DNA from 3 places in the Pseudomonas sp. GNP014 genome. Region 3 is predicted to be linked to each of the others. Evidence: riboswitches for the same ligand, from Rfam matches in the RefSeq annotation. Region 3 holds a riboswitch; each other region holds the start of a gene.
The links. A riboswitch is a leader RNA that binds a small molecule or an ion and turns the genes downstream of it on or off. The one in region 3 is predicted to bind cobalamin.
Positions count from the first base shown of each region.

Region 1 (3,270 bases), 980 kb from region 3:
ACATCGGTCAACGAATCAAGCAGATAGAGCATGCCGCCACATTCGGCGAGCAACGGCTTGCCGGCCGCATGGTGCGCGCGGATCGCGTCGAGCATTGCGGTGTTTTGCGACAACGCCGCGTGGTGCAGTTCCGGGTAACCGCCAGGCAGATACAGGCTGTCGGCCTCGGGCAATTGCGTGTCGCGGATCGGCGAGAAAAAACTCAACTCGGCGCCCATCGCCCGCAACAGGTCGAGGCTGGCGCCGTAGATAAAGGCAAAGGCTTCATCGCGGGCGACGGCAATGCGCACGCCTTCGAGCAATGGTTCGGCGGTGATGACTTCAGGCGCGGCAAATTCCACGGCCGGTGGCAGCGCTACCTCGCAACTGCTGGCCAATGCTTCGGCGGCCGCGTCGAGACGCAGATCCAGGTCATTGAGCTCACTGGCCTGCACCAGACCGAGGTGCCGGCTCGGCAACTCGATTCCGGTTTCGCGGGAAAGCGCGCCGTACCAGCGCAGGCCTTCAGTGAGGCTGCCTTCGAGCAATTGCGCGTGACGCAAGGTGCCGACGCGGTTGGCCAGCACGCCAGCGAACGGTAGATCCGGTTGATACTTCGCCAGGCCCAGCGCCAACGCACCGAAAGTCTGCGCCATCGCGGTGCCGTCGATCACGCCAAGTACCGGCACGCCGAAATGCCGCGCCAGATCGGCGCTTGATGGCGTGCCGTCGAACAGGCCCATCACACCTTCGATCAGGATCAGATCGGCCTCGGCGGCCGCTTCCCACAGCAAACGCCGACTGTCCTGCTCGCCGACCATCCACATGTCCAGTTGATACACCGGCGCACCGCTGGCGCGCTCGAGAATCATCGGATCGAGAAAGTCCGGGCCGCACTTGAAGACGCGCACCTTGCGCCCCTGATTGCGATGCAAACGCGCCAGCGCAGCGGTGACGGTAGTCTTGCCCTGACCGGAGGCCGGCGCAGCGATCAACACCGCCGGGCAGTGACGTGGCTGATTCAAAGTTCGACGCCTTTCTGCGCTTTGATGCCGGCCTGGAAGGCATGTTTGAGCATGCCCATTTCGGTGACGGTGTCACCCATCTCGATCATTTCCGGCTTGGCTGCGCGGCCGGTGACGACCACGTGCTGCATCGGCGGACGCGCCTGCAAGTCGCTCAGTACCCGATCGAGGTCGAGGTAGCCGTGCTTGAGGGCGATGTTCAATTCATCCAGCACCACCAGGCCGATCGACGGATCGCGCAACAGCTCGCGGGACACTTCCCACGCCGCTTCGGCGGCGGCGATATCGCGCTGACGATCCTGGGTTTCCCAGGTGAAACCCTCGCCCATCACATGAAAGCGCACTTGCTCCGGGAAGCGGCGGAAAAACAGCTCTTCGCCGGTGCTGTTACGGCCCTTGATGAACTGCACCACGCCGCACTGCATGCCGTGGCCCATCGCGCGGGCAAGCATGCCGAACGCCGAACTGCTTTTGCCTTTGCCGTTGCCGGTCAGCACCAGCACCAGACCGCACTCATCGGGCGAGTTGGCGATGCGCTCGTCGATCACGGCTTTTTTGCGCTGCATGCGCGCCAGATGGCGTTCATCACGCTCGGGGGAATCAGTCATGGGGGAGCTCTCCGTTGAGGCTGAATAACGGCGGGCAGGCACAAGAATAGACGGCAAAAAGCCTGGCATCGCCCACCGTGATGCCGCTGGATGGATCAGGCCGGTCTCCGGGCTCATGAGCGGCGATGCGCCTGGCTGCGCGCCTTCCCGCTTCTGTCGAGGCAGTGGCTCAAGGCGCAGCTTTTACTCATTTACCGTTGCGGGGGCAGCGCCGGGATTGTGGTGGCTCTTCGCGCGAAGACAACCCTCACCGGCTTCCCTGTTTCACTCTGTCGACGGGGTGTCACAGAGCACCTGAAACAAGCCGCGAAGGTTAGAGGGTTGGGGGTGGAGCGTCAATTAAAGAGGGGGACATCGGTCGAATAACTGCCGTCGATCAATTATCTGACGCCAATCTTGTGCCACACTGATACAAGTGATATCAAAGAGCCATGCTTTTCCCGGAAAAGCCCATCACAACAATAAGGATGATGACGATGCAAGGCATGATCATCAGCAACCCGCGCCTGGAATTCCTGCGCCCGGTGCTTGAACGCTGGTTTGACTGTATCGACCGTTACAACGCCGTGCGCGGCGACAGCGACACGCCTTACTGGCATGACGAGAACGCCAATCTCGGATTGCTCTCGGCGGCAGCCTGGATGGCCGAACTGGTGACCCTCAGCCAGACGCCCACCCGCAAACAGAACGAGGATGGCGAGCGCAACGCCCGCGCCGATCTGTTTATCGCCGGGACTGACGACCGCGCCTTCATTCAGGCCACGCAGCGCTGGCCACGGGTCAACAACCTCAACCTGACCCAGGCCCTGCAGGACATTACCAGCGACGCCAAACGCATCAGCTACGCCAGTGATCTGCGGCTTGGCTGCCTGTTCGTCGCCCCGCAAAAGGCCCAGCACAGCGCCAGCCCTGAAGAATTGCAGGACATGGTCGACGATCTGCAAAAGGAACACACCTGCGCGGTCGCCTGGTACTTCCCTTACGCCTACCGAAAACTGCGCAGCGAAGCCGGCAACTATCACCCGGGCATCGCCGTGCTGTTCAAAGAGGCCCGTGGCTAAGCGGTTGAACCATCGGGCGCGTCAGCTCCTCTATGATTAGGAATGCATTCATAGGGAAGATCAGTAATGCGCAAAACCCGACTCGCTTTCGTCATCGCCCTCGCCGGAGGGCTCACCGCCTGCGGTGAATCCTCTAGCCTGCAAGTCTCCGACGGCACCGGCCCGTCACCGAAACTGCCCGAACCGAACAAGACCCTGATCCCGACAGTGAACATCGCTCCGGCAGTCGGCTGGCCCGCCGGCGGCAAACCAACCGCTGCGGCCGGCACCCAAGTGGCCGCGTTTGCCGAAGGCCTCGATCATCCGCGCTGGCTTTACGTACTACCCAATGGTGACGTGCTGGTAGCGGAAACCAACGCCCCGCCGAAACCGGACGACAGCAGCGGCATTCGTGGCTGGGTCATGAAAAAAGTCATGGGCAAGGCCGGTGCCGGCGTGCCGAGCCCGAACCGTATCACCCTGCTGCGCGATGCCGATCACGACGGCGTAGCGGAGACCCGCACAGTATTTTTGCAAAACCTCAACTCGCCGTTCGGCATGACACTGGTGGGCAATGACCTGTATGTCGCCGACACCGATCGCCTGCTGCGCTTTCAC
Region 1 covers NZ_JBTGUS010000001.1:3,086,570-3,089,839, reverse strand. Annotated here, with positions in the region: gene ACXX9E_RS13920 (cobyrinic acid a,c-diamide synthase CobB) at 1-1,004, opposite strand, end outside; gene cobO (cob(I)yrinic acid a,c-diamide adenosyltransferase) at 1,001-1,612, opposite strand; cobalamin riboswitch at 1,694-1,925, opposite strand; gene ACXX9E_RS13910 (hypothetical protein) at 2,089-2,673, shown strand; gene ACXX9E_RS13905 (PQQ-dependent sugar dehydrogenase) at 2,740-3,270, shown strand, end outside.
Region 1: another riboswitch for cobalamin. It lies ahead of cobO (cob(I)yrinic acid a,c-diamide adenosyltransferase); the one in region 3 lies ahead of cobW (cobalamin biosynthesis protein CobW).

Region 2 (3,270 bases), on a different contig from region 3:
GTCATGCGCCGAACGGCGAATCAGGTTCTTCTGGAATACTGTGCGGGTCTCCGCTACGCCGTCGTGATCGGCATTGCGCAGCAGGGTGACACGCTGGTTCGGCTCGGCAATGCCGGCACCGGCCTTGCCCATGACCTTCTTCATGACCCAGCCAACGACGCCGCCGCTGTCGTCCGGCTTCGGCCGGCGTCGGCTTCGGCGACCAGCACGTCACCATCTGGGCACGTAAAGCCAGCGCGGGATCATCGAGGCCTTCGGCAACGCGGCCACTGGGCGCCGGCCTGCAGCGGGACTGTTTGCCGCCGGCGGGCCAGCTGACCGCCGGAGCGATGTTCACTGTCGGGATCAGGGCTTGTTCGGTCGGGGTAGTTCCGGTGATGGGGCCGGTGCCGTCGGAAGACTCGCAGGTGACAGGATTCACCGCAGGGCGGTGAGCCCTCCGGCCAGGGCGATGACGAAAGCGAGTCGGGTCTCGTGATTACCGACCTCCTGATGAACGCATTCTGAATCATAGAGGAGCTGACGCGCTCGATGGTTCAACTGGAGGTAGTCATGGGCCCTTGAACAGCACGGCGACGCCCTGGGCCAGAACTCGCTGGCTTCGCTGCGCAGCTTCCGGTAGGCGCTGGCAAGTACGAGGCGACGCGAGGTGAAGGTTCTGCGTTGTAGATCGTCGACCATGCCTCCTGCACTCTTCAGGGGCTGGCGCCGGCGCCGGCCTTCTGCGGGGCGACGAACAGGGAGCCGAAGCCGCGCAGATCACGGCGAAGCCGATGCGTCTGGCGTCGCTGGCAATGTCCTGCAGGGCCTGGGCGACCAGGTCGAGGTTGTCGACCCGTGGTCAGCGCCGCGTGGCAGTGATGAAGGCGACCGTTAGTCCCGCTATAAACAGATCGGCGACGGTGTTGGCGCTGCGATCCTGCTGCCGTTCGCCGGCTGGGGGTGCGGCCAGCAAAATGATGTCGCTATCGAAGGCTGCTCGCTGAGCAACTCGAAGATCGGTGTCTCCGTCACGCTCGAGTAAGGCGTGCTCGCTGTCCGTGATGGCGTCGGAACGGTCGAGACAGTCGAACGAGTGTTCAAGCACGGGCCAGGATTCCAGGGCGCGGGTCGCTGATGATCATGCCTCTGGATTGTCATCATCGATCGTCGGCGATGGCTTTTCCGGGGAAAGCATGGCTCTTCGATACCACTTGTATCAGTGTGCACATATTGGTGTCAGAGATCCATCATCAGTCATTCGATCCATGTCCCCTTTAATTGTATGCTCCACCCCAATCTTTTAACCCTTCGTGGTCGTTCCAGGTGCTTGTGACCCCGTCCACAGAGCCAACAGGGAAGCCGGTGAATCTGTCTTCGTGCGAAGAGCTCATCATAATCCCGTGCTGCCCCGGAACGGCAATGAGCAAGCTGCGCCTCTGAGCCACTGCCTCCACAGAGCGGGAAGGCGTGAGCGAGGCGCATCGCTGCTCATGAGCCCGGAGACCGGCCTGATCCATCGAGCGCATCGACGTGGCGATGCCAGGCCTTTCGCCGTCATCCGCGCCTGCGCCGTATTCAGCCTGAACGGGAAGCTCCCCCACCACGAATTCCCTGAGGTGATGAACGTCATCTGGCGCGCATGCAGCGAAGCTGTGATCGACGAGCTGATCGCTCGGCGCCTGATGAAGCGCGGTCTGGGCGCCGGCCTGCTGACCGGCAAACGGCAAGGCAAAAGCAGTTCGGCGTTCGGCATGCTGCTGATGGGCGATGGCATGCAGTGCGGCGTGGCGCAGTTCATCAGGGCGAAATAGTACTGCGAAGATGTTTTTCGCCGCTTCCTGAGCAAGTGGCGGGCTTTCACGCGCACGGGCGAGGGTCTTCATGGAAACCTATCGTCAGCGTGATATCGTGCCGCCGAAGCGGTGCTGGAAGGTTCGCCAGCCGTTGCGCGATCCGTTGATCGGCCTGGTGGCGCGGCGGATGAATCGAACATCGCCCTCAAGCACGGCCAACCTCGACCTCGATCGGGTACTGAGCGAACTGCAGGGCGTGTCCGCCAGAACGCAGCATGTGGTCACCTCGCCGAGCCAGTGGTGAGCAAATGATCATGGGTGACACGTCACCGAAATGGGCATGTCAAACATGCCTTCGAGGGCGGCATCAAAGCGCAGAAAGGCGTCGAACTTCGAACGAGCCATGTCACTGCCCGGCGGCGTCGATCGCTGCGCGGCTCCGGGTCAGGCAAAGACCAACCGTCACTGCTGCGCCGCGCGTTCTGCATCGTACCAGGCGCAAGGCGCGCGTCTTCAAGTGCGGCCTGGGACTTCTTGATCCCATGATTCTCAGTGTGTCATGGTGCGCCGGTGATCAACTGGACATGTGGATGGTCGGGCGAGAGGGACAGTTGCGCTTCCGCTGTGGAAGCCTTGCCGAGGCCGATTGATCTGATCGAAGGTGCGACTAAACTTATCCAACGGCACGCCATCAAGCGCCGACCGCGCGGCATCGTTGTACTTGGCGTGATCGACGAAACTGCGCAACGGCGCAGACCTTCGGCGCGCTGCGCTGGGCCTGGCCAAGTATCAACTGTATCTACTGTTGCTGCGTGCTGGCCGAACTGGTGTCGCAACTCCTGCGTTATGTGCAATTGCTCGAAGGCAGCCTCTACCGAAGGCCTGGCGCTGGTACGGCGTGCTTTCCCGCGAAACGGGACCGAGTTGCCGAGCCGGCACCTTGACCTGGTGCAGGCCAGCGACCAATGACCTGGACCGTGTTCTGATGTGTGCGAAGCATTTGGCCAGCAGTTGCGAGGTAGCGCTGTCATCTGCCGTGGGAATTGCTGGCGCTGAGCGATCACCGCCGAACCATTGCTCGAAGGCGTGCGCATCGCCGTCGCCGACGAAGCTGGTCCGCCATCCTACGGCGCCAGCCTCGACACCTGTTGCGGCGATGGGCGCCTGAGTTCAAAGTCTCGCCGCACCCGGCCACGCAATTGCCGAGGCCGACAGCCGCACCGCTGTGGTTACCTGGAACCGGCACCAGATGAGGTCGTTGAAGATGGCACGCTGATGTGATCCGCGCACCATGCGGTCAGCCGTTGCTCGCCGAAATGCGGCGGCATGCCGATCCTGCTGATCCGACGATGTCGAAGGCCGCCGTGCCGAACTGCTGGCTGCTGCGCGGCGACGTGGTGACGTAATGCTCCGGCGGGACTGGTGCTGCAAGCGGTGGAACTGGCCGGAAGGTTCGTCGCGCGGCGACACCTATCATCATCGCTCGACGACGACG
Region 2 covers NZ_JBTGUS010000019.1:33,178-36,447, forward strand. Annotated here, with positions in the region: gene ACXX9E_RS29805 (hypothetical protein) at 1-144, opposite strand, end outside; gene ACXX9E_RS29810 (hypothetical protein) at 842-1,087, opposite strand; cobalamin riboswitch at 1,286-1,508, shown strand; partial or broken gene ACXX9E_RS29815 (cob(I)yrinic acid a,c-diamide adenosyltransferase) at 1,622-2,168, shown strand; gene ACXX9E_RS29820 (hypothetical protein) at 3,053-3,181, shown strand.
Region 2: another riboswitch for cobalamin. It lies ahead of ACXX9E_RS29815 (cob(I)yrinic acid a,c-diamide adenosyltransferase); the one in region 3 lies ahead of cobW (cobalamin biosynthesis protein CobW).

Region 3 (3,270 bases):
GTGGGTGTGCGCCGCGGTGCCGGCAGCGTGTTCGTGGACCGCAACAACCGGTTCGGCTTTTTCAAAGGTTTCAGCCTGCAGAATCAGTGGTGAAACCCAGAAGCTCTGCAGCAGCGTCAGGAGCAGGGCGGCCAGCAGCCCGGTAAAACCTGCGGTTTGCGCAATACGCTTGATCATGTCGGCAGGTCTCAGTGGCACGGGAACGCGGCGCTGTGGCGGGTATCGTGAGCGGCGTTGTGCACCGCTTCGATGTGCGAAAAACCGGCGAAGTAGACGAGGCCGGCACCGAGGATCGAGGTGAAGAACGCCGCGATCAGGCGTTGGCTCAGTGTGGCGGTGCTGGCGATTTTGTCTGTGTTGCTGGCGGTGCTGCTGATGATCGACATGGCGCTTCCCTCTGGAGTGTCAGCGGGTGAATAGAGCGCATGAAAACCCCTGCGAGTCAGGCACGCAGAGGTTCGAACAGCGCCCGCCCACCGCGGGTTGTCAGGTTCAGCGACGCAAATGCGCGCTGTGTGTTGCGGGCCGGTCTCCGGGCTCACGAGGGGTTGGCGTCAGGCCGACTTGCAAGCGTCACCTTCCCATGCCGCAGGGACACAGTGGATCTGACACTTCGCTCGCTTACCGTTGCGGGGGCAGCACCGGACTGACATGGCTTTGAGTAAAGCACATGATTCACCGGTTTCCCGTTTCACCCTGTGAAGGGCACCCGTAACAAGTTGTGTAGGAGAGCATGTGGGGGGGAATTTAGTCAATTGAATGGGCATATCCGTTGCTGCGGGTGTTGTTGATTGGGCTCCCGCCCTTACGGTGGGTCACTTTTTCCAGACGCCGGAATGCCGGCCCAGCGAAAAATAACCAAAAAGGCTGCCCCCGGCGTCAGTCTGCAAGAGCCTGGTCGGCTTTCAGGCCGCCATCGCTGGCAAGCCAGCTCCCACAGGGATTGAGGTCAACGGGTAGACGTTGGTCGTCTGGCTGGTCGTCATCGCGAGCAGGCTTACTCCTACAGGTGGATCGCGAGCAGTCTGCGAGAGCTTGGTCGGCTGTCAGGCCGCTATCGCTGGCAAGCCAGCTCCCACAGAAAAGCAAAGGCAGCCCACAGCACACAGCACACAGCCCTTGCTTCTCACCACTCAACACAATGAGCGTTAGCTCGAGTACCGCTTTTGATCTCAGCGCCCGTCGGCAGGCTGAGTGGAGGGATTTAGCCGGGGGTGGGAGCGTAGCGACCGTTTGGCGCAGCCAAACACATCGAGAGGAGGTGCAGCGCAGCAAACCGGAGGCGATGCCCCCCGGATAGATCCCGGAGCGAAGGGACCCGAGCCTAGGCGAGGGCCGAACGTCAGGGTAAAGCCTTTTTGGTTACTTTTTCGGCGTCTGGAAAAAGTGACCCGCCGTAAGGGCGGAACCCTAATCAGCAACACCCGCAGAAACGGATACACCCCCAATCCAAACATTGACCCATCCCCACACCATGCGTAGCCTTGCGCTTTCGAGGTTCTTCGGCACATGCCGAAGCTAAGAAGGGAACGCGGTCAAAGCCGCGGCTGCCCCCGCAACTGTGAACGGTGAAGTTCGCTGCCACGCCACTGCCAGCTCGATCAAAGAGCCAGCGGGAAGGCGCAGCGAATGCCAGGCCAAGCCTGAACGCCGTCAGCCAGGAGACCTGCCTCGTCACAGATTCTCACTACAACCGGGCGGGGTGATCCGGTGGCGAACGCTTCCGGCGCGCATGCGCGTTGCCGGTTCTCGTCCCGTATGCCCGCCGATTTGCCAAAGGGCATACCGATGAAAACACTGGCCAAACTCCCCGTCACCATCGTTACCGGCTTCCTCGGTTCGGGCAAAACCACGCTGCTGCGGCACATGCTCGACAACGCCCAGGGCCGTCGTATCGCGGTGATCGTCAACGAGTTCGGCGAGTTGGGCATCGACGGCGAAATCCTCAAGCAATGCACCATCGGTTGCACCGAAGAAGAAGCCACCGGCCGGGTCTACGAACTGGCCAATGGCTGCCTGTGCTGCACCGTTCAGGAAGAGTTCTTCCCGGTGATGCGCGAACTGGTGGCCCGTCGCGGCGATCTCGACCATATCCTCATCGAAACTTCCGGGCTGGCCCTGCCAAAACCGCTGGTGCAGGCTTTCCAGTGGCCGGAAATCCGCAGCGCCTGCACTGTTGATGCGGTGATCACCGTGGTCGACAGCCCGGCCGTGGCCGCCGGCACTTTCGCTGCGTTCCCGGATCAGGTCGATGCCCAGCGCAAACTCGATCCGAACCTCGATCATGAATCGCCGCTGCACGAACTGTTCGCCGATCAACTGGCCAGCGCTGACCTCGTCATTCTGAACAAAGCCGACCAGACCAGCCCTGAAGATCTGGCGCGTGTACGCGCTGAAGTCGCCGAAGAACTGCCGCCGGCGGTGAAAATCATCGAAGCGAGCAACGGTCGTCTGCCGCTGGACGTGCTGATCGGCCTCGGCGCCGGTTCCGAAGAACACATCGACAGCCGCCACAGCCATCATGATCACCACCATGGTGAAGGCGATGACGACCACGATGACCATGATCACGACGCCTTCGATTCGATCTCCATCGAACTGCCGCAAGCCGACGAAAGCCTGCTGCTCGACGCCCTGACGCAGCTGGTGGTCAAGCACGGCATCCTGCGTGTCAAAGGTTTCGCCGCCATTCCGAACAAGCCAATGCGCCTGCTGATTCAAGGCGTGGGCACGCGTTTCGACAAGCATTTCGACCGTCAGTGGGGCGCCGATGAAGCGCGCGTCACCCGTCTGGTGTTGATCGGTCAGGAACTCGACGCCGCACAACTCGAAGCGCAACTGCGCGCCGCGCTCAGCGTTTAAACCATGCACCTGCTCAGGACCCAGCCCGGCGGTTTCGTGTCGGATGACAACATTGCCGACCTTGGCCAAACCCCCGCCGAGCTGGTGATCCTGTGCAGCGGCGATTCCAGCCTGGCGCTGCTCGCCGAAGCCGCGCAGCAATTGCCCGAGGATTACCCGAGCCTGCGTCTGGCCAACCCGATGCAGGTGCAGAATCACGCGTCGGTCGATCTGTACGTCGACGAGGTGTTACGCCACGCCAAGGTGATTCTGATCTCGCTGCACGGCGGCATCGCTTATTGGCGCTACGGCGTCGAGCGGCTGGTCGAGCTGTCGGAGCGCGGCGTGCAGGTGATTCTGGTACCGGGCGATGATCGCCCCGACCCGGAGCTCAGTGACCTGAGCACCGTGCCCGCCGAAGATCGCGAC
Region 3 covers NZ_JBTGUS010000001.1:4,064,367-4,067,636, forward strand. Annotated here, with positions in the region: gene ACXX9E_RS18190 (CbtA family protein) at 1-177, opposite strand, end outside; gene ACXX9E_RS18195 (CbtB domain-containing protein) at 189-386, opposite strand; cobalamin riboswitch at 507-728, opposite strand; cobalamin riboswitch at 1,479-1,688, shown strand; gene cobW (cobalamin biosynthesis protein CobW) at 1,789-2,862, shown strand; gene cobN (cobaltochelatase subunit CobN) at 2,866-3,270, shown strand, end outside.